Regions from separate parts of the Paenibacillus sp. ATY16 genome, predicted to be linked through region 1. Evidence: predicted binding sites of a transcription regulator. Region 1 holds the regulator's gene; each other region holds the start of a gene.
The links. The regulator LexA, encoded in region 1, represses DNA repair genes until DNA is damaged. The targets are predictions, from matches to a motif close to CGAACATATGTTCG.

Region 1 (4,392 bases):
CAACGTATCGTCAAGATCAAATAGTACCGCTTGCTTCCCCATAATTCGCATAACTCTCCTACTCTTTTTCTATTTTTGTTCGAAAGGCAAATTGTGTGTTTTGGCGAAATCCTGCAGTCTGCTGCCGATCTCATCCGTTGGGTAACGGTTAAGCAGCCGCGAGAATACCCAGTTTGCGCCTTTTTGCTGCATGATCACGACCGCACCGTTTTGAACGCTGATCCCTTTAATGTTGGAAACGTGCAGCTGCTTGTCCCCCGTCATTTTACGGGTCTGGATATAATCCTTGCCGATTGAAATGTAAGGACGGCGCAAGAAGAAAATAAGCGCCAGGAAAATGTAGCAGCCGATCGTTACCCAGAACATAGACGTAGGCTCAAAGGAAGGATCCGTCGTAACGAAAACCGTATACATACTGATCAACAAAATGAGCACAATCGGGAATATGTAGTTACGGCCGGTAAACCGGTCTACCTTGGGTTTCGATGAAGTGCCAATCTGCGATGCTCCGTGCTTTTTACGCGCTTTGTTGATTTGGTTCGTATTTTTGCGCACTTTGCGCTCCCACGTGCGTGACAAGCTTATTCCTCCCATTGTATATTGCAGACGCCGTTCATGGAACGGCGCCAACGCTAGTTATATAGTTGTATGACTTAATTAATGAGCAACATCGTTAGGATCGCCGTCTACAATCTCGATCGAATCCAACTGCTGGCGGAAATTCCTTTTGAAATTCTCCAAATATTTCTGGCGCAATACGGCACGCTCCGCAATTTCCTCTTCGGTCAAACCTACCGTTTTATTTTTACGGGATAATTCGTTAATACGCGCGATGACTTCTTCCACTGCCTTCACCTCATTTGCTTATTACTCATCCTTCTTACCTATTTTGACTTTTAACGCGAGCAATTGTCAAGGCAATGATAGAAGAATAACAAAAGGACAGGCAATTTCGAACATCCTGTGTCCGAATAGCCTGTCCTTCCGATTATATGGCCTATTGAGGAATAATTAATACCTGTCCTGGCCGAAGCTCAACCGAGCTTAACTGGTTGCGTTCCTTAATCTTGTATATGTATTGTCTTATGTCCTTGGAGCCCTCGGAAAAACGATCTGCAATCCCCCACAGCGTATCCCCCGTCGTTACGATAACCGTTTGCTCATTCGCTGCAGCCTCTTGAATATGATCGGACGATGCATTCGTACGCATCATAAGGAAGCTTGTAAAAAGAAGAACGAACACTGCAGCACACACAATAAGTTTAAAAGCATGGCGTTGAACGTGATGACCCCGCGATTTGAACGATTTAGCGGTTTTTTCCTTATGGATACTTTTATAAAAAGATGGATTCATGATCATTATTATCGCTCCCCGAACGTTTGTTCTGTTTTCTTATGTTCTTAGAATAACACGAACAAATGTTTGCAGTCAATAAAAATGCGAACTTTTGTTTTTAAGAACTTATGTTTGTACGAACTCCGGTTCTATGCTATAATTTTCTACAAATATTATATTGGAGTGATTCACGTGTCTAAGATTTCGAACCGCCAACAGTCGATTCTTGAATTTATTAAGAATGAGGTTCGGGACAAAGGATACCCGCCTTCTGTTCGCGAAATCGGCGAAGCGGTTGGCCTGGCGTCAAGCTCCACCGTTCACGGCCATCTGGATCGGCTAGAGAAGAAAGGCCTGATCAGACGAGATCCAACGAAACCTCGGGCGATCGAAATTTTGGATCAAGACGGTGTTGACGGCATTATCCTCCCCGCTGTGGCTCAAGTGCCAATCGTCGGCAAAGTAACGGCAGGCGTGCCGATTACGGCGACTGAGAATATTGAAGAGTACTTCCCGTTATCCGCACACTTCGTTGGCGACGACGAGGTATTTATCCTGAATGTCGTTGGCGACAGCATGATTGAAGCCGGCATACATAACGGCGACTATGTTATCGTCCGCCAGCAGCAGACCGCCAACAACGGCGATATCGTAGTAGCCATGACGGAAGATGACGAAGCGACGGTTAAGACCTTCTATAAAGAGAAGGATCATATCCGCCTTCAGCCGGAGAACTCCACCATGGAGCCAATCCGTTTGAACAATGTCACCATTCTTGGCAAAGTAGTTGGCTTGTTCCGTGACTTTCACTAATCTGTTCGCATAAAAGAGGCTGTTCCCGCTAATCCGATTTCGCATTCGGTTAGGGAGAACAGCCTCTTTTTTACCTGATTATGGTATTATCGTATTGCTTCATCTTTAGGCGACGAGGTGGTTAAGCATGAAGAAAAAATTAACGAGGTCTTTATTCGATAAATCCATTGCCGGAGTTTGCGGAGGAATCGCCGAATACTTCAACCTTTCCTCTTTGTTTGTAAGACTGCTGTTCCTCCTCTTTGTCCCCTGCAATCTTGTTGTTTACATCATCCTTGCGAACGTTATCCCAGCCAGCCCTCCGTTGTTATATAAGAGATAGAAAAAAATCCCCTGACGCTTAGAGCGCCAAGGGATTTCCATCTTAGTACAGCGTCAGATACTGATCGCGTTCCCATTGATGAACTTGTGTTTTGTACATGTCCCATTCGATTTCTTTCAGTTCGTAGAAATGGGCAAGAGCATGTTCGCCAAGCGCATCGCAGATCACGTCGCTGCGAAGCATTTCGTCGAGCGCTTCCTTCAGATCGGAAGGAAGGCTTGGCACGCCGGACTCCAGGCGCTCCTCTTCCGTCATGATGTAGATGTTGCGGTCTACAGGAGCCGGAAGCGCCGTTTTGTTTTTGATGCCGTCAAGGCCGGCTTTCAGCATTACGGCAAGAGCCAGATACGGGTTGGCAGCCGGGTCCGGGTTGCGAACCTCGATACGCGTGCTAAGTCCGCGGGAAGCCGGGATACGGATCATTGGCGAGCGGTTGCTTGCCGACCAAGCTACATAGCAAGGCGCTTCATAACCGGGAACCATCCGCTTGTACGAGTTAATGGTAGGGTTCGTAATAGCCGCCATCGCGCGAGCATGCTCGAGGATGCCTGCCATATAGTAACGTGCGGTTTGGCTAAGGCCGAGACGATCCTTCTCGTCATAGAATACGTTTGTGCTGCCTTGGAAGAGCGATTGGTGACAATGCATACCGGAACCGTTTACGCCAAACAGAGGTTTCGGCATAAAGGTGGCATGGAGGCCATGTTGTCTCGCAATCGTCTTAACAACAAGCTTAAACGTTTGAATTTGGTCTGCGGCTTTGATCGCATCCGCATATTTGAAGTCGATCTCGTGCTGGCCTGGAGCAACCTCATGGTGGGAAGCTTCAATCTCGAAGCCCATTTCTTCCAGCGTCAATACGATTTCACGGCGGCAGTTCTCGCCCATGTCCATTGGCGCAAGGTCGAAGTATCCGCCCTGGTCATTCAGTTCGGTTGTAGGCTCGCCGCGCTCATCCGTTTTGAACAGGAAGAATTCCGGTTCCGGACCAACGTTCATCGCCGTAAAGCCCATTTCTTCCGCCTCTTGCAGCGCACGCTTCAGAATACCGCGCGGGTCGCCCGCAAACGGAGTGCCGTCAGGCATATAAATATCACAGATCAGGCGGGCAACGCGGTCTTGCGCAACCCATGGGAATACGACCCAAGTATCCAGATCAGGGTATAAGTACATGTCAGATTCTTCGATACGAACGTAACCTTCAATGGAAGATCCATCGAACATCATTTTATTGTCTAATGCTTTATCCAGCTGGCTTACCGGAATCTCTACGTTTTTGATCGTTCCGAGCAAATCGGTAAATTGAAGACGGATAAATCGAACGTTCTGTTCCTCCGCAATGCGTTTAATATCCTCTTTTGTGTAGCTCACAGCATTCATCTCCTTTAAAAGAATTGCGAAGCTATTCTTACTTCGTAAGCATACGCTTAAAGAATTGTGAAGCAATTCTTGCTTCGTAAGCATCAGCTTTAATAGGACATGCTAGCGCTTGTTCAAGAAACGGGACAACTGGCCTTGAATAAGCGAAGCCTGACCAGGGCGTTTCTCCAGCAATTGCTGCTTGAGAAGGCGGTGCAGCTGCGCATCGGATAGCTCCTTGCGCTTCACTTCGGATTGCTCGCTTACGATTGTTGCATCATCCGATTCTTTTGAAACCGGATTCATGACTTGCTTAATGCCGGCGATATTAACGCCTTTTTCGATTAACGCCTTAATTTCCAGTAACCGTTCAACGTCATTAAAAGAGAACAGTCGCTGGTTGCCCGCCGTTCTGGCGGGAACAATCAATTCATGCTGCTCATAATAACGAATTTGACGCGCCGTTAGATCCGTCAGCTTCATTACGATACCGATCGGAAATAAGGCCATGTTTCTACGAATATCGTCACCCATGTCGCATCAACCTTCCAGTCGCTCATTT
Region 2 (4,392 bases), on a different contig from region 1:
ACCTGCCGGATGACTTCCGAAGGCAGCAGCGTTTTCCCTTCCTCGTCCGCCTGCGCCCAGCTGATCCACAGATGCTGGCTGGCCGTTGTCAAGGCGTTATAGATCAGGAAACGTTCGTCGAGAAGCCTGCGTCTTACGCCCGGCGCCATAACCAGTCCTTCTTCGGCAAGGCGTTCCCGCTCCTGCTCGGTCAGCACGCCGTCTTCTTGAATGCGCATCGGCATGACGCCGTCGTTAGCGCCTAGCACGTAACAGATCTTTACATCCCCGGAACGCGTCCGGTCCATGCTGCCGACCAGTGCCTGATCAAGTGCGGGCGGCACCGCCGCAAGCTTCAAGTTTTCGAGCCCCGTCTCCACCATGCCGGCGAACAGCTCCGGAGGCATATCCTCGTCCCCGACCATTTCCACCAGCTGATCCAGCAGCTGCATGACGCCATCCCATAGCTGGCGGTGTGATCTGGCGCGCTGCGTACGACCGGACGCGCTGTCCTCGCGGCTCCAGCGTTCAAGGCGGTCGGCGGCATCCGCATGATCCAGCAGCTTGTACAACGCTTCGCACATCTCTTTGACGCTGGAGGCTTTCTTCAAGGACTGCTCGAACCGGCGAAGCGGAGGGACAATCGCCTCTCTCGCCGCCATTACGGCCTGAAATTCCCGTTTGGCTTTTGCAGACGGCTCGGATACCGTTTCCGGCTCATCCTCGAGAGACTGCTGCATAAGCGGCTTCCACCTGGAGCGGTCAAGCCACTTCCATCCGTCGACTCCGGCTGCCAGCACATAGTTTTCCAGGCGGTCAAACAGCTCGCGAGACATGCTGCCGTCAATCGGGAACAGCAGCTCCGTCTTGATGCATCGGAATACCGCCTCGTAATGCCAGCCGTGGAGCACCGTCTCCAGCGCGGAACGGATAAATTCAACCAGCGGATGATGGACCGTGTTATTCTTTTGGTCAAGGAAATAAGGAATTTCGTAATCATCGAATATCGTTTGAATATAGTCCGTATATTCAGCCGCGTTCCGTACCATAACCGCCATGTCGCGCCAGCGCAGCCCCTCTTCGCGTGCCCGGCGAACCATATCGCGCGCCGCTGCTTCGACCTCGGCTCTTCTGTTCGCGGAGGCATGAAGGGATACCCCGCAGGCGGAATTGTCTACTGCCAGCATCTTCTTATCCGGTATAAGCATTGGGGCTCTTCCGCCGTAATGCTTCTCTAAATGGGCAAGCATCGAACTCCCAGTAAAGCGGTATGGAACTCCCTCATCCAGCACGACGGTTTCATGCACGGGCACGCCGGCTTGAGCCGCCAATGCAGCCAGCTTTCCGTACGTTTCAGCCGTAGGGTGGAAAAGTTCAAGCTCATGCGGCATTTCGCCGTTATCGTAAGGACGGTCAAGCGTAAGCGCAACGGTCACTTCCGCGGAAGAAGCGATCAGCGTGCCAAGCGCATCGTATTCCTTCGGCGTAAAACCATGGAAGCCGTCAATCCACAGATGGGCACCCTGCATCGCCGGCGCGTCGGCATAGCCTGCAATCAGCTGCGTCAAATAATCTTCCGAATCGATATAAAGGCCAAGCAATTCCTGCTCCAGCTTGTCATACACAAGACGAAGATCATGCAGCTTCCGGTTGAGAAGCGACGCGTCTTCCACCGATGCCGTTTTTTTCTTCAGCAGATCGGCGTCAATCCCGTAACGCTTCCACTCGGTCAACAGCTCGCCCAGCCGTTCAATGAAACCGGGCTGCTCCGCCCCGCTTTGGAAAAGCTCAAGCTGCTTGCCTAGCCGGTGTATAATCTTGAAAAGCATCATATGCTTGCCGTTATCGCTGATCGGAATTAAGGCGGTGCCGCCCGTCTCCTGCATGACGCGAAAGGCCAGACGGCGGAAGCTTAGCGCCTGGGCGCGAATCGTTCCGCTTAGCGTCGTATTTTTCAAAAGCGCGTACTCCGTCTGGAAAGTAGCCTGTTCCGGGACCAGCATAACAAGCGGCGCTCCATCCGGCTCGCCTTGCAGCTTGGCGCGGATTGCGTCCAGACAATACGTTGTTTTCCCCGTTCCCGAGCGGCCAAGCACAAATCGAAGCCCCATCCTAACTCTTCCCCTCCGAAACTATCTCATAATCTATCATTCTACCATAACGCGGGGCCTTTTTCACCCGGACGACAAACGTATGTTCTGGAAGAAGTGCTATCTTTTTAACAAGAAAATATTGCAATCCCTTATATACCGAGTATAATACTAGGTAATATAATGATCCGGATTGGAGGAACGGCAAATGACCTCGGAAGAAACGCAATGGATTAACGATTATCTGGATTTATTCAACTACGCCAAGCAAATCGGTGATCTGGAGTGGCAGCAGGAGATTACCCGTTCGCTCGCCGGGTGGAAGGAACAAACAAGCCAGCAAGCTCTGTCGACGAAAGCCGCTGAGTTATGGAGAAAGTTTGACGTCATTAACCGGAAGATGATTGATCTTTATCAGCAATTGAGAAATTCCGATGATTCTTCCGATTTGAAAACGTTACGGGAAGAGGTCTGGCTGTTAAAGCTGCAGCGTGTCGAGCTGAGCCGGCAATTCAAAGAATCCTTCTAGCAGGATGAAACGGCTATCGCCGATTATGAATTTTTTAGAATAAAATAAAAAATCCCGCATGCGGATTTCCGCTCTGCCGGATTATGGGTTAGTAGACATGCAGTGAACTGCTCTGTCCATTATGGAACCGCTGGGTACAGTCGTCTGTCTCTCAGCGTTACATTCCTATTATACACATCTATCAATCGATTGAATATGTCTATTTTTAGAACAAGAAGCCGCATGGATCCCTCACCGATCCATACGGCTTTTTTCGTATTATTTACTCCGCACTTCGAACACGGCAAATTTCAAGTAATGTCCTTCCGATACGCCAAGCAGCTGCGGATGATCCTTGCCTGCAGCCCGCCACTCCACGAGACGCAGCAGCTTGCCGGCATCGGATGCCGCTTCCTGTATCGTCTCTAGGAACAGATCCGGCCGCATGTGGTACGAGCAGCTGGCCGTAACGAGATAGCCGCCTTCGTTAACCAGCTTGAGGCCATGCAGGTTGATGTCTTTATAACCCCGGCATGCCCCGGCAACCGCGCTTTTGGTCTTTGCGAAGGCGGGGGGATCAAGGATAACAACATCCCATGTACGGCCGCCGCCGCTAAGCGGCTTGGAAGTATCCGCACCGGCACGGCTGCGCTCCGCGCGCTCTTCAACGCCTTTTACCTGCGTGCGCAAGTAATCAAAGGCATCCGCCACGACAAATTCCACGCGGTCGGTGAAGCCGTTACGCTCGACGTTGCGGCGCGCCGTGTCGATGGCATGCTCGGATACGTCGAGACAGGTTACTTTTTTCGCCCCGTATTTGCAGGCATGGAGAGTGAAGCTGCCGGTATGGGCAAAGCACTCCAGCACGGTCGCACCGTCCCAATATGGGAAGGTTACTTCTTTGCCGTTCGCATTCACCGGTACAAGCCTTGTAACTTCCGTATCGGTATCAGCAGGGCGGTTCTCGAGGCGAATGCCGCTGCGAGCGCCCCAGCCCTTCATGAGAGGCTCGATAGAAGCGCGATTCTCGCGTTGATCGTAGAAATAACCGGTCTTTTGGCCTTCCACGATATCGACTTCCAGCTTAAGGCCATTCTCTTCAATCTCGAGAATCCGCGGGCATTCCCCGAACAGCACTCCGGTGCGCAGCTCAAGCCCTTCGAGCTGTCTAACTCCGACATCGCTCCGTTCGTAGATCCCTTTCGGCTGGAACACGTCAACAAGAGCGGCTACAATCGCTTCCCGGCGGATATCCAGTCCAAGCGTCAAAATCTGAACGACCAGCACATCGGCGAACCGGTCTACCACTAGACCGGGAAGAAAATCAGCCTCTCCGTAGACGAGCCGGCAATCGCGGTCCTGCACGAACCGGCTGCGGTGCGCTTCGCATAAACGAAACTTCTCGCGGAAGTAGTCGGCGTCCATTTCTTCAAGCGGCTGATAGGAGACGACGCGGACCGTGATTTGGGACTTGGGATTGTAATATCCGGTCGCCAAATATTTGCCGTTAGACCCAACGACGTCTACCAGCGCTCCCGGCTCCGCTTCCCCTTCCAGCTTATCGATTTCATTTGCGTAAATCCATGGGTGGCCTGCTTCAAGACGTTTCCTGCGGCCCTTCTGCAGCCAAACTTTCGCTTTGCTCACTTCGTTAATCTCCCTCTCTATTCCTGGCTTGTCATGCTTGTCTAAGCGTAAGCATATGTATCAACGATAACTTTTTATAAAAAGGAGACCTTTGCTATGCTCCATTCGATTCTTCTGCCAATGGCGATCGGCTTCACCATCTTTATAAGCGGGATGAAGCTGATGGAG
Region 3 (4,392 bases), on a different contig from region 1:
CGGGTTGCGGCTTGTTGTCTTCTGGTCAATGGAGATAGCCGGAGACAAGCCGTCAATGGAATCAACATCCGGCTTCTCCATCTGCCCGAGAAACTGCCGGGCATAAGCGGACAACGACTCTACGTATCTGCGCTGGCCTTCGGCATAAATCGTATCGAAAGCAAGCGAGGATTTACCGGAGCCGCTCAGTCCCGTCAGGACGACAAATTTGTCGCGGGGTATGGTAACATCGATATTTTTCAAATTGTGGGCTCTAGCCCCTTTGATTACAATCTTGTCACTAGCCACTTCTTACGTTCCTCCCATTCCTTGTCTCTAGCTCATCTCCGCTTTCAGTTCCAGCAACGCGTCACGCAGCTCTGCGGCTCTCTCGAACTGCAGATTCTTCGCCGCATCCTTCATCTCGGCTTCCAGCCTTTGCAGCAAAGCTTGGCGTTCCTTCTTCGTCATCTTCTCGGAGCCTACGCCAGTCAAATATTCCGACTTCTCCTCGGCCACTTTCGTTGCCTTTATATCATCATGCACTTTCTTGCGGATCGTCTGAGGCGTAATCCCATGCTCTTCGTTATAAGCAATTTGGATAGTCCGGCGGCGCTCCGTCTCCTTCAGCGCCTTATCCATGGAATCGGTAATCTTATCCCCGTACATGATAACCCGGCCATCGCTATTACGCGCAGCTCTGCCAATCGTCTGAATCAACGAGCGTTCGGAACGGAGGAAGCCTTCTTTGTCCGCATCCAATATCGCAACAAGGGATACTTCCGGCAAATCAAGGCCCTCCCTCAAGAGGTTAATACCCACTAGCACATGGAATGTACCGAGACGCAGGTCGCGAAGGATGGCGATCCTCTCCAGCGTCTTGATATCCGAGTGCAGATAACGCACTTTAATGCCGATTTCTTTGAAATAGTCCGTCAGATCCTCGGCCATCTTCTTCGTCAGCGTAGTGACAAGGACGCGTTCATCCTTGGCTATCCGGTCGCGGATCTCGACTAACAGATCATCGATTTGCCCTTTTGTCGGACGCACCTCAATAATCGGATCCAGCAGGCCCGTCGGACGGATAATCTGCTCAACCATCGTTGGGCAATGTTCCAGTTCATAAGGTCCCGGTGTCGCCGACACATAAATCTGCTGTTTCGCTTTCTCCTCGAATTCTTCGAAGCGCAGCGGCCGGTTATCCAGTGCGGACGGCAGACGGAAGCCGTGATTAACGAGCATTTCCTTCCGCGCGCGGTCACCGTTGTACATAGCTCTAATCTGCGGCAGGGTAACGTGCGATTCGTCAATGACGATCAGCATATCGTCCGGAAAATAATCCATCAGCGTATACGGCGTTGCCCCGCGCTCGCGGAAGGTCAAAGGTCCGGAATAATTCTCGATGCCGGAACAGAAGCCCATCTCCGCCATCATTTCGAGGTCATAACGGGTACGCTGCTCCAGACGCTGCGCTTCCAGCAGCTTGCCTTCTTCCCGCAGCTCCGCAAGACGTTCCTCCAGCTCACGCTCGATATTGCCAAGCGCAACCTTCATCGTTTCTTCGTGGGTAACGAAGTGAGACGCCGGGAATATAGCAACATGATCGCGTTCGCTTACGATCTCGCCGGTAAGCACGTCGATTTCCGTAATCCGTTCAATCTCATCGCCAAACAGCTCGACCCGAATCGCCCGTTCATTATTGGCAACCGGGAAAATCTCTACAATATCGCCGCGCACGCGGAACGTACCGCGGATAAAGTTAATGTCATTGCGCTGGTACTGAATATCAACAAGCTTATGAAGAATCGTATCTCTGGACTTCTCCATGCCTACCCGCAGCGACAGCACCAGACTGCCGTACTCGGAAGGCGAACCGAGACCGTAGATACAGGAAACGCTCGCTACGATAATAACGTCCCTGCGTTCGAACAATGAACTGGTCGCGGAGTGGCGCAGCTTGTCGATCTCATCGTTAATACTGGAATCCTTCTCAATGTAAGTGTCCGTAGACGGGATATAAGCCTCAGGCTGAAAATAATCATAATAGCTGACGAAATAACTTACCGCATTGTCCGGGAAGAACTCCTTAAACTCGCTGCACAACTGTGCCGCGAGCGTCTTGTTATGGGCAATAACCAGCGTCGGCCGGTTAAGCTGCGCTATCGTATTGGCAATCGTATACGTCTTGCCCGTACCCGTCGCGCCAAGCAAGGTTTGCTTGGCTTCGCCGTTCTTCACGCCTTCAACAAGTTTTCTGATGGCTCCCGGCTGATCGCCCTGCGGCGTGTAGCTCGACTTTAATTGAAATAATTGCTCTGAAATCTCATTCACTTGCGTCATCCACCCCGTTTCCCTTACTCATCAATCATTATAGTCAATATATATAAGCGTAAACGGCATCAGCGTCCTTGAAACTTAGAAGAAGCAGCACCGTCCCGCGGTCGAATCCATACGCGCATAGCCTATCCGAATGTGTGTTCCCCTCTATTATAGACGTCTATAGAGGCTGATGCAAACATAAAATCAAAGGGCTTTCCCTAAGCGGCTGCCCAGGAAAAGCCCCATTTCTATTTAGACATTCAAAGTACCCGAACGGTCTTCCTCTTCCGCGTAAACGCCGCCGCTCCGCTTTGCCGTCCTCGCGCGGCGCAAAAGGTCAATCAGCGTAGCCGGCTCTGCCGATGCGTAATAGGTCGCCCGCTCGTCAGGAGATAAAATAACCCCAAGCTGATGATGCTCCCCTTCATAACGGGCCCGCTGCACAAACTTGATCTCGCCCTCTCTGTTCAGCACCTCGAGCTTATACATCGCCGAATTGTTCTGCAGCGCCTCATGAAGATCCTCTTTCGTGAACACCCTGATGCCGTTCACCTTCGAAATAATCTCGCCGGCCTGCAGCTTCATTGCCTCAGCAGGCGTACCCGGCACGATACCGAGAATACGCAAGCCCCGCTGATCATTCACGTACAGCGGACTTTGCGTGGATTCCACCGCCCGGCTGCGCCAGATGATAGCTTCATGCAGCAGCAGCGAACATAAAGCGGCAAGCGGGAGCAGCGCCGGCAGCCACCAGGCGAGAAGCGCCGCACCGGTCAGCAGCAGGCTGTACCACATAAGCCCTTTTGCCGCATGGCGGGCTTTGGCCTCGGGCAGCATCGCGCGCGTCATTTCGCTGAAGCCGATAATCATCGGCAGAGCGACAACCGTCCAGCCTTGCGTCCAATCGCCGCCGAATAATGGCGTCCAAGGCAGATCAACAACCGATGTCCCCCCGGCTGCCGGCACAAGCAGCAGCAGCGGAACCGGCCAAAAGCCCTGCAGCATATAGCCGCCTACCAGCTTCCCCCGCTTCCCTTCCAGGAAAAGCGGAGTAGCTAGCTTGTTTCCTTGTCTCCGGACAAGGAAAGCTTCTACCAGATGAAGCAGCGCCACCAATACGAAAATCCCCGGCATATCAAGTCCGGCAAGCGAATTCGCCGCATCTCCGAGCCATCCCTCACTATTTGCGAGCGAAGTAAAACCAACGATCCACTGCAGAAGCGCCAGCGCTCCCGCGCCGTAGGCAAAGCATAGATAGCGAATTCGGAACAAGAGCAGCACAACCGCCGAACCCCATAGCCATAAAACGGCGTCGCCGGTTAAGGTTATGCCGATAAAAGCACCGGCAACGGATGCGAGCACCCCGGCTGCAAGCCCGGCCAGCATCGCTTTAGCCACGAGCCGCGGCCAGATGTGCAGCCTTACGGCGAACATTCGTCTTTCCAAGCTGATCTGTCTCGTATATTGAAGGATAATAAATAATACCGCAATATAATAAAAAGGCTGCGCAAGCAAATGTACAATTGCCCGGCCGAACTGGTCTAGTAAAGCATTGGCTGCATCCAATCGCTACACTCCCATCCTCATCCAAAATAAAAGGCTGACTCCGCTTTAGAGCCAACCTTTTATAAATTCGCCGTTTCCTCTTTATTTCCTGCTGACCGCCTGGATTGCCTCCAGCAGCTGTTTATCGTTCTTCTGATCTTTGATCCATTTCACTACGGCCTGCTCCAAAGACGACGCCGTCTTCGTATCGATCTCGCCTGTAACCGGAAGTCCGGAAGCGTTCTGGAAATCCTTCACGGCTTGTTCGGTCGAATCGTTATAGTAGCCGTCCTCCCGCTGCGTCGCATAGCCAAGGCCGGACAGCATGACCTGCGCATTCCGAATCTGCTCGCCTAGCATATCCTTGCGCAAGGTCTCCGTTAAAGTAAGCCTTGCTACCGTATACAGCTTCGGCGGCTGTACCTCCACGGTTGGCTTGATGCCCTTCTGGTGAATCCAATTGCCGTCCGGCGTGAGCCACTTCGCAATCGTCATTTTCACCAGGCTGCCATCCCCAAGCGTCTTGTTATAGCTAACTTGCACCGTTCC
Region 4 (4,392 bases), on a different contig from region 1:
GACCGATTCGTCCAACGAAAATAGACACACGGCCTCTATCAAATAGTTTCCCGGAGGTAAAATGAGTTCCTTCTCGGAGTAAAACTCCCGCCAGAAACCCGCCTTTGGGTCATCGCTGCTATAGCCGCCGCTCTTCACGAAAGGATAGTCAACCGACTTCCCCTTTATCAGCTTCGTTGACGTCAGCTCCGTCGTATTGGCACCCTGCATATCAAACTCCAATCCGTCCGTGATGCGGAATCCAACGATTGTGTGCCCGCCCCAGACGGTAAATGAATCGTCGAATCCAACGTACGTCAGACTAGCGGAATACGGAACGGGTTCATTAGCAGCAAAGGACGTTTTCTCGATATTCAGCTTAAACTCGAACATGTCGTCCTTGTGCACAAGCTTTGGATGATTCATCCTCTCTTCTACGTCAGCGTCGATTTCCTTCTCCTGCGCCTTGCCCCCGCATGCGGTAAGCAGAAGGATGAACAGAAGTACAATACCCGCTCTCATAACGTTCTCCCCCCATTCACCCTTTCCAAAACAGACGGGGAGCGTAAGCAAAAGGTTACATCATGCCGCCTTACAACCCGCGGTTGTAATCGTATTCAATCGCTTGCAGAAAGGCCCGGGCAAGCACCGCATGGCCCGACATATTGGGATGAACCCGGTCCCAGGCGAGAGTTGCCGGATAAATATGACCAAGCACCTTGTTAAACGCCGCCTGCGTATCCACGAAACGGGCATCGTACTTGGATGCCAGCTTTTGGACAACCCGACCGTATTGATCCATCGTTCTGCGCATCGGGTCCGCTTCGTTCGGCTCAAGATAGAATGGAGTCATTAACACAAGCCCTTGCAGTGTTGGTCTCGTACGCTCCACCAATGCCTCCAGCTTCTCTTCATATTCGTCTATGTAGACATGCTGCTCGGTCTGAGCGGGCAAATCATATTGCCTCCAAATATCGTTTGTGCCGATCATAATAGACAGCCAGTCCGGTTTCAGATCCAGCACATCCGTTTCCCAGCGGTCCGTTAAATCCCGAACGTTATTGCCGCTTGTTCCCATGTTCACCACGCGGATACCCAGCTCCGGATAAGCTGCGGTCAACAGCGCATCCACCAACGACACATACCCTTTCCCGATGGCGCCAAACAGTCCTTCTCCCCTAGGTCTAGCCCGTTCGCAATCCGTAATCGAGTCTCCGATCATGACCAGCTTCGAATTTTGCCCTAACAACATTCATATGGCCCCCTCTGCCGAACTATAAGATATTGAAGAATCTACCACATTCATCATACCAAAAAACCGAAAAAGGGCTACTGAAATTCATGCTTAATTAAGCGGAAATGCTTCGCTCTTCGACACATGGATCATCTCGCCTGGATAGAACGACCGAAAGTACGACTCTACTCTGGAATGAATATCGCTCCGGTACCAATCCGTCAGGTCATGGTCGTCAAACAGCTGAGGCATGCCTAAACGCTTGGACCTCTTCCCCATGGAACCATCTCCGATTGTTAGCGTATCGATCCAGATCCGGTCCGCTATTCCTTCCAGTGCCTTTGGGAAATCCGGCGTAAACGGCAGCACCGGAGAGATCGCGGCTTGCGTCATTATCCCGGCGTCATGCACCTCTTTCAGAGCCTTCAGCCGCAGCTTGATACCCGGCGCGTAGGGAGCAAATAACCGCTTCATATCCTCGCGGTCCGTCTCTACCGTCATCGATACTAGAATCTCGCATTTGTCCTTGAGTGACACGATAAGATCGAGGTCCTTCCTAATAAGCGGGCTGCGCGTCTGAATCTGAATCAGATCGGGAGGAGCCTCCAGCATTTCCTGCAAAATCCGCCTTGTAATCCCCGCTTCCCGTTCGACCGGCTGATAGGGATCCGTTGCCGAGGACATAAAAATATTAATCGGCTTATTTTTCCGGCGCAGCTTATTCACTTCGTTCCGGTAAATGTCCGCGGCATTGGTCTTAATGTCCACCCATTCTCCCCATGGGATCTGTTTGAACTTCTGGATCGGCATTTCTCTCACATAGCAATATTTGCAGGCAAACGAACACCCGCTATATGGATTAAGGGAATGGGTAAAGCCGATATCCAAGTAACCCTTTGCTTCGCTTAGAATACTCTTGGAGACGATATCTCTAATCTCGACAGCCATGGCAATCCCCTTTCTTCAAAAAACACACAAGAACATACGTTCTGTTATTTATCATAACTAAACTTCAGCTTTTAATCAATCTCTTCTGGAATAATGACCTTTGGGAACGGGTAAACCAACCAAATGAAGAAAATAACAAATATGGATAGGCGGAGGCACGCATGTCTGCAAATCAGAATCACAAATTATCGGTTATTCCTCTTGGCGGGGTTAATGAAATCGGAAAAAACATGTACGTCATCGAATGCGGCGAAGATCTGATCGTAGTAGACTGCGGATCTAAATTTCCGGATGAAAGCTTGCTTGGCATTGATGTGATTATTCCGGATATTACGTATCTCATCGAAAACGAGAACAAAGTCCGCGGCCTTGTCGTCACGCATGGCCATGAAGATCATATTGGCGGAATCCCCTATATTATTAAACAATTAAACATGCCTATTTATGCAACAAGGCTTACGCTTGGTCTAATCAAAGGGAAGCTGAAAGAACATGGTCTGCTGGGTTCAACAACCCTTCATCAGATTGAACCGCAGTCGGAGATTACCTTGGGAACGGTTCCCGTCAGCTTTTTCAGCACTAACCACAGTATTCCGGATTGCCTAGGCATCGTATTCCACACTCCCCAAGGAACGGTTGTCCATACCGGGGATTTCAAATTCGATCTTACCCCGGTCAATAACCAATACGCCGATATTCACAAGATGGCGGAGATCGGGAAAAACGGCGTATTAGCGCTGTTATCCGAAAGCACCAATGCGGAACGTCCGGGCTTTACCCCATCCGAACGTCTGGTTGGGGCGAATATTCAGGAAGCTTTCTATAATGCGGACGGCATGATTTTTATCACAACATTCGCATCCAATGTCCATCGGCTTCAGCAAATTATTGACGCCTCGGTCAAAACCGACCGAAAAATCGCCCTGGCCGGCAGAAGCATGGTTAATGTGGTGGATATCGCCTCTACGTTGGGCTACCTCAATATGCCTCCCAATATGCTGGTGGACATTGCCGAAGTCAATAAATACAAACGAAATGAAATCACGGTGATGTGCACGGGCAGTCAAGGCGAGCCTATGGCCGCATTGGGGCGGATTGCCAGCGGCAATCATCGGCAGCTAGCCGTTCATCCCGGCGATACCGTTATTTTCGCCTCCTCCCCTATTCCGGGGAACGAGCGGAATGTCGCCCGAATCGTGGATAACCTGTTCGAGAGGAAAGCCAAGGTCATTTACGGCTCCGGATCAAGCACCGGCATGCATGTATCCGGACATGCCAGCCAGGAGGAGCTGAAGCTGATGCTTACGCTTATGAAGCCGCAATATTTTATTCCCATACACGGCGAATACCGGATGCTGCACTTGCATCGCGAATTAGCCGAATCCGTTGGGGTAAAAGCAAACAATATCTTTATCCTGAATAACGGCGATGTCGTGGACTTTGCAGGCTCGGAGGCTTTTCACGAAAGAAGCGTTACGAATGGAGATACCTACGTCGACGGGCTAGGGATCGGCGATGTAGGCAACGTGGTGCTGCGCGACCGCAAGGTGCTGTCTGCCGACGGCATTCTCATTATTGTGGTTACGATTGGGAAGAACGACAACAAGATTGTGTCCGGACCGGACATTATTTCCCGCGGTTTCGTATTCGTGAAGGAATCGGAAGGATTAATGGAGGAAGTACACCGGATCACGCTCCAGGAAATGGAACAGCTGCTGGAGAAGGAGAACAAGCTCCATAAGCCTTGGAATCTCTACAAGCAAAGCTTGAAAGAGTCGGTCGGAAAATTCCTGTACGCCAAAACAAAACGTAGACCCATGATACTTCCGATCATTATTCTGGTTTAGCTGGATATACTATTCAGGCCGATTAATATACCGGTTGCACGACATAGAAGAAAGGTGGAGAAACCTATGACATCAAGCCGCGGCCATCAAGGCGCCCACGGAATCGGACAAGTAGAGAAGCAATTAAACCGTCAAGCGCAAGCTGCCGAACAAATGCAAGGCACCAGCGAGACCGACCAAGAGGTGCTTGCAGCCAGTCAGGAGCCTTCCTCCGTAATGGAAGAAATCGTCGACACGCATAACGAGTAAAAAGGAATACCGGCAAAAAAGAGTATTTGATCTTTTCGCGATCAAATACTCTTTTCTTCATCCTGATCATTATCCATCTCCACGGGAAAAGTAACGGACACGACGGTCCCTTTTGAACTCGTCTCTATCGTCAGC

Region 2: a site for LexA is predicted at 2,166-2,179, ahead of addB (helicase-exonuclease AddAB subunit AddB). Genes of this name have one in related genera too.
Region 3: a site for LexA is predicted at 2,447-2,460, ahead of uvrB (excinuclease ABC subunit UvrB). Genes of this name have one in related genera too.
Region 4: a site for LexA is predicted at 2,191-2,204, ahead of CFI03_RS15755 (SPL family radical SAM protein). Genes of this name have one in related genera too.

What each region holds. Positions count from the first base shown of each region.
Region 1 covers NZ_NMOK02000053.1:83,196-87,587, forward strand. The annotation lists gene CFI03_RS28510 (HAD family hydrolase) at 1-42, opposite strand, end outside; gene CFI03_RS28515 (hypothetical protein) at 70-579, opposite strand; gene CFI03_RS28520 (DUF896 domain-containing protein) at 658-846, opposite strand; gene CFI03_RS28525 (LysM peptidoglycan-binding domain-containing protein) at 998-1,213, opposite strand; gene lexA (transcriptional repressor LexA) at 1,529-2,149, shown strand; gene CFI03_RS28535 (PspC domain-containing protein) at 2,277-2,471, shown strand; gene glnA (type I glutamate--ammonia ligase) at 2,514-3,842, opposite strand; gene CFI03_RS28545 (MerR family transcriptional regulator) at 3,954-4,364, opposite strand.
Region 2 covers NZ_NMOK02000002.1:128,329-132,720, reverse strand. The annotation lists gene addB (helicase-exonuclease AddAB subunit AddB) at 1-2,090, opposite strand, end outside; gene CFI03_RS01345 (hypothetical protein) at 2,278-2,598, shown strand; gene CFI03_RS01340 (class I SAM-dependent rRNA methyltransferase) at 2,857-4,224, opposite strand; gene CFI03_RS01335 (Na/Pi cotransporter family protein) at 4,321-4,392, shown strand, end outside.
Region 3 covers NZ_NMOK02000006.1:16,916-21,307, forward strand. The annotation lists gene uvrA (excinuclease ABC subunit UvrA) at 1-288, opposite strand, end outside; gene uvrB (excinuclease ABC subunit UvrB) at 316-2,319, opposite strand; gene CFI03_RS05590 (PDZ domain-containing protein) at 2,551-3,864, opposite strand; gene CFI03_RS05595 (S41 family peptidase) at 3,946-4,392, opposite strand, start outside.
Region 4 covers NZ_NMOK02000024.1:128,361-132,752, reverse strand. The annotation lists gene CFI03_RS15765 (hypothetical protein) at 1-501, opposite strand, end outside; gene CFI03_RS15760 (SGNH/GDSL hydrolase family protein) at 572-1,231, opposite strand; gene CFI03_RS15755 (SPL family radical SAM protein) at 1,325-2,161, opposite strand; gene CFI03_RS15750 (ribonuclease J) at 2,323-4,008, shown strand; gene CFI03_RS15745 (hypothetical protein) at 4,075-4,257, shown strand; gene CFI03_RS15740 (PAS domain-containing sensor histidine kinase) at 4,299-4,392, opposite strand, start outside.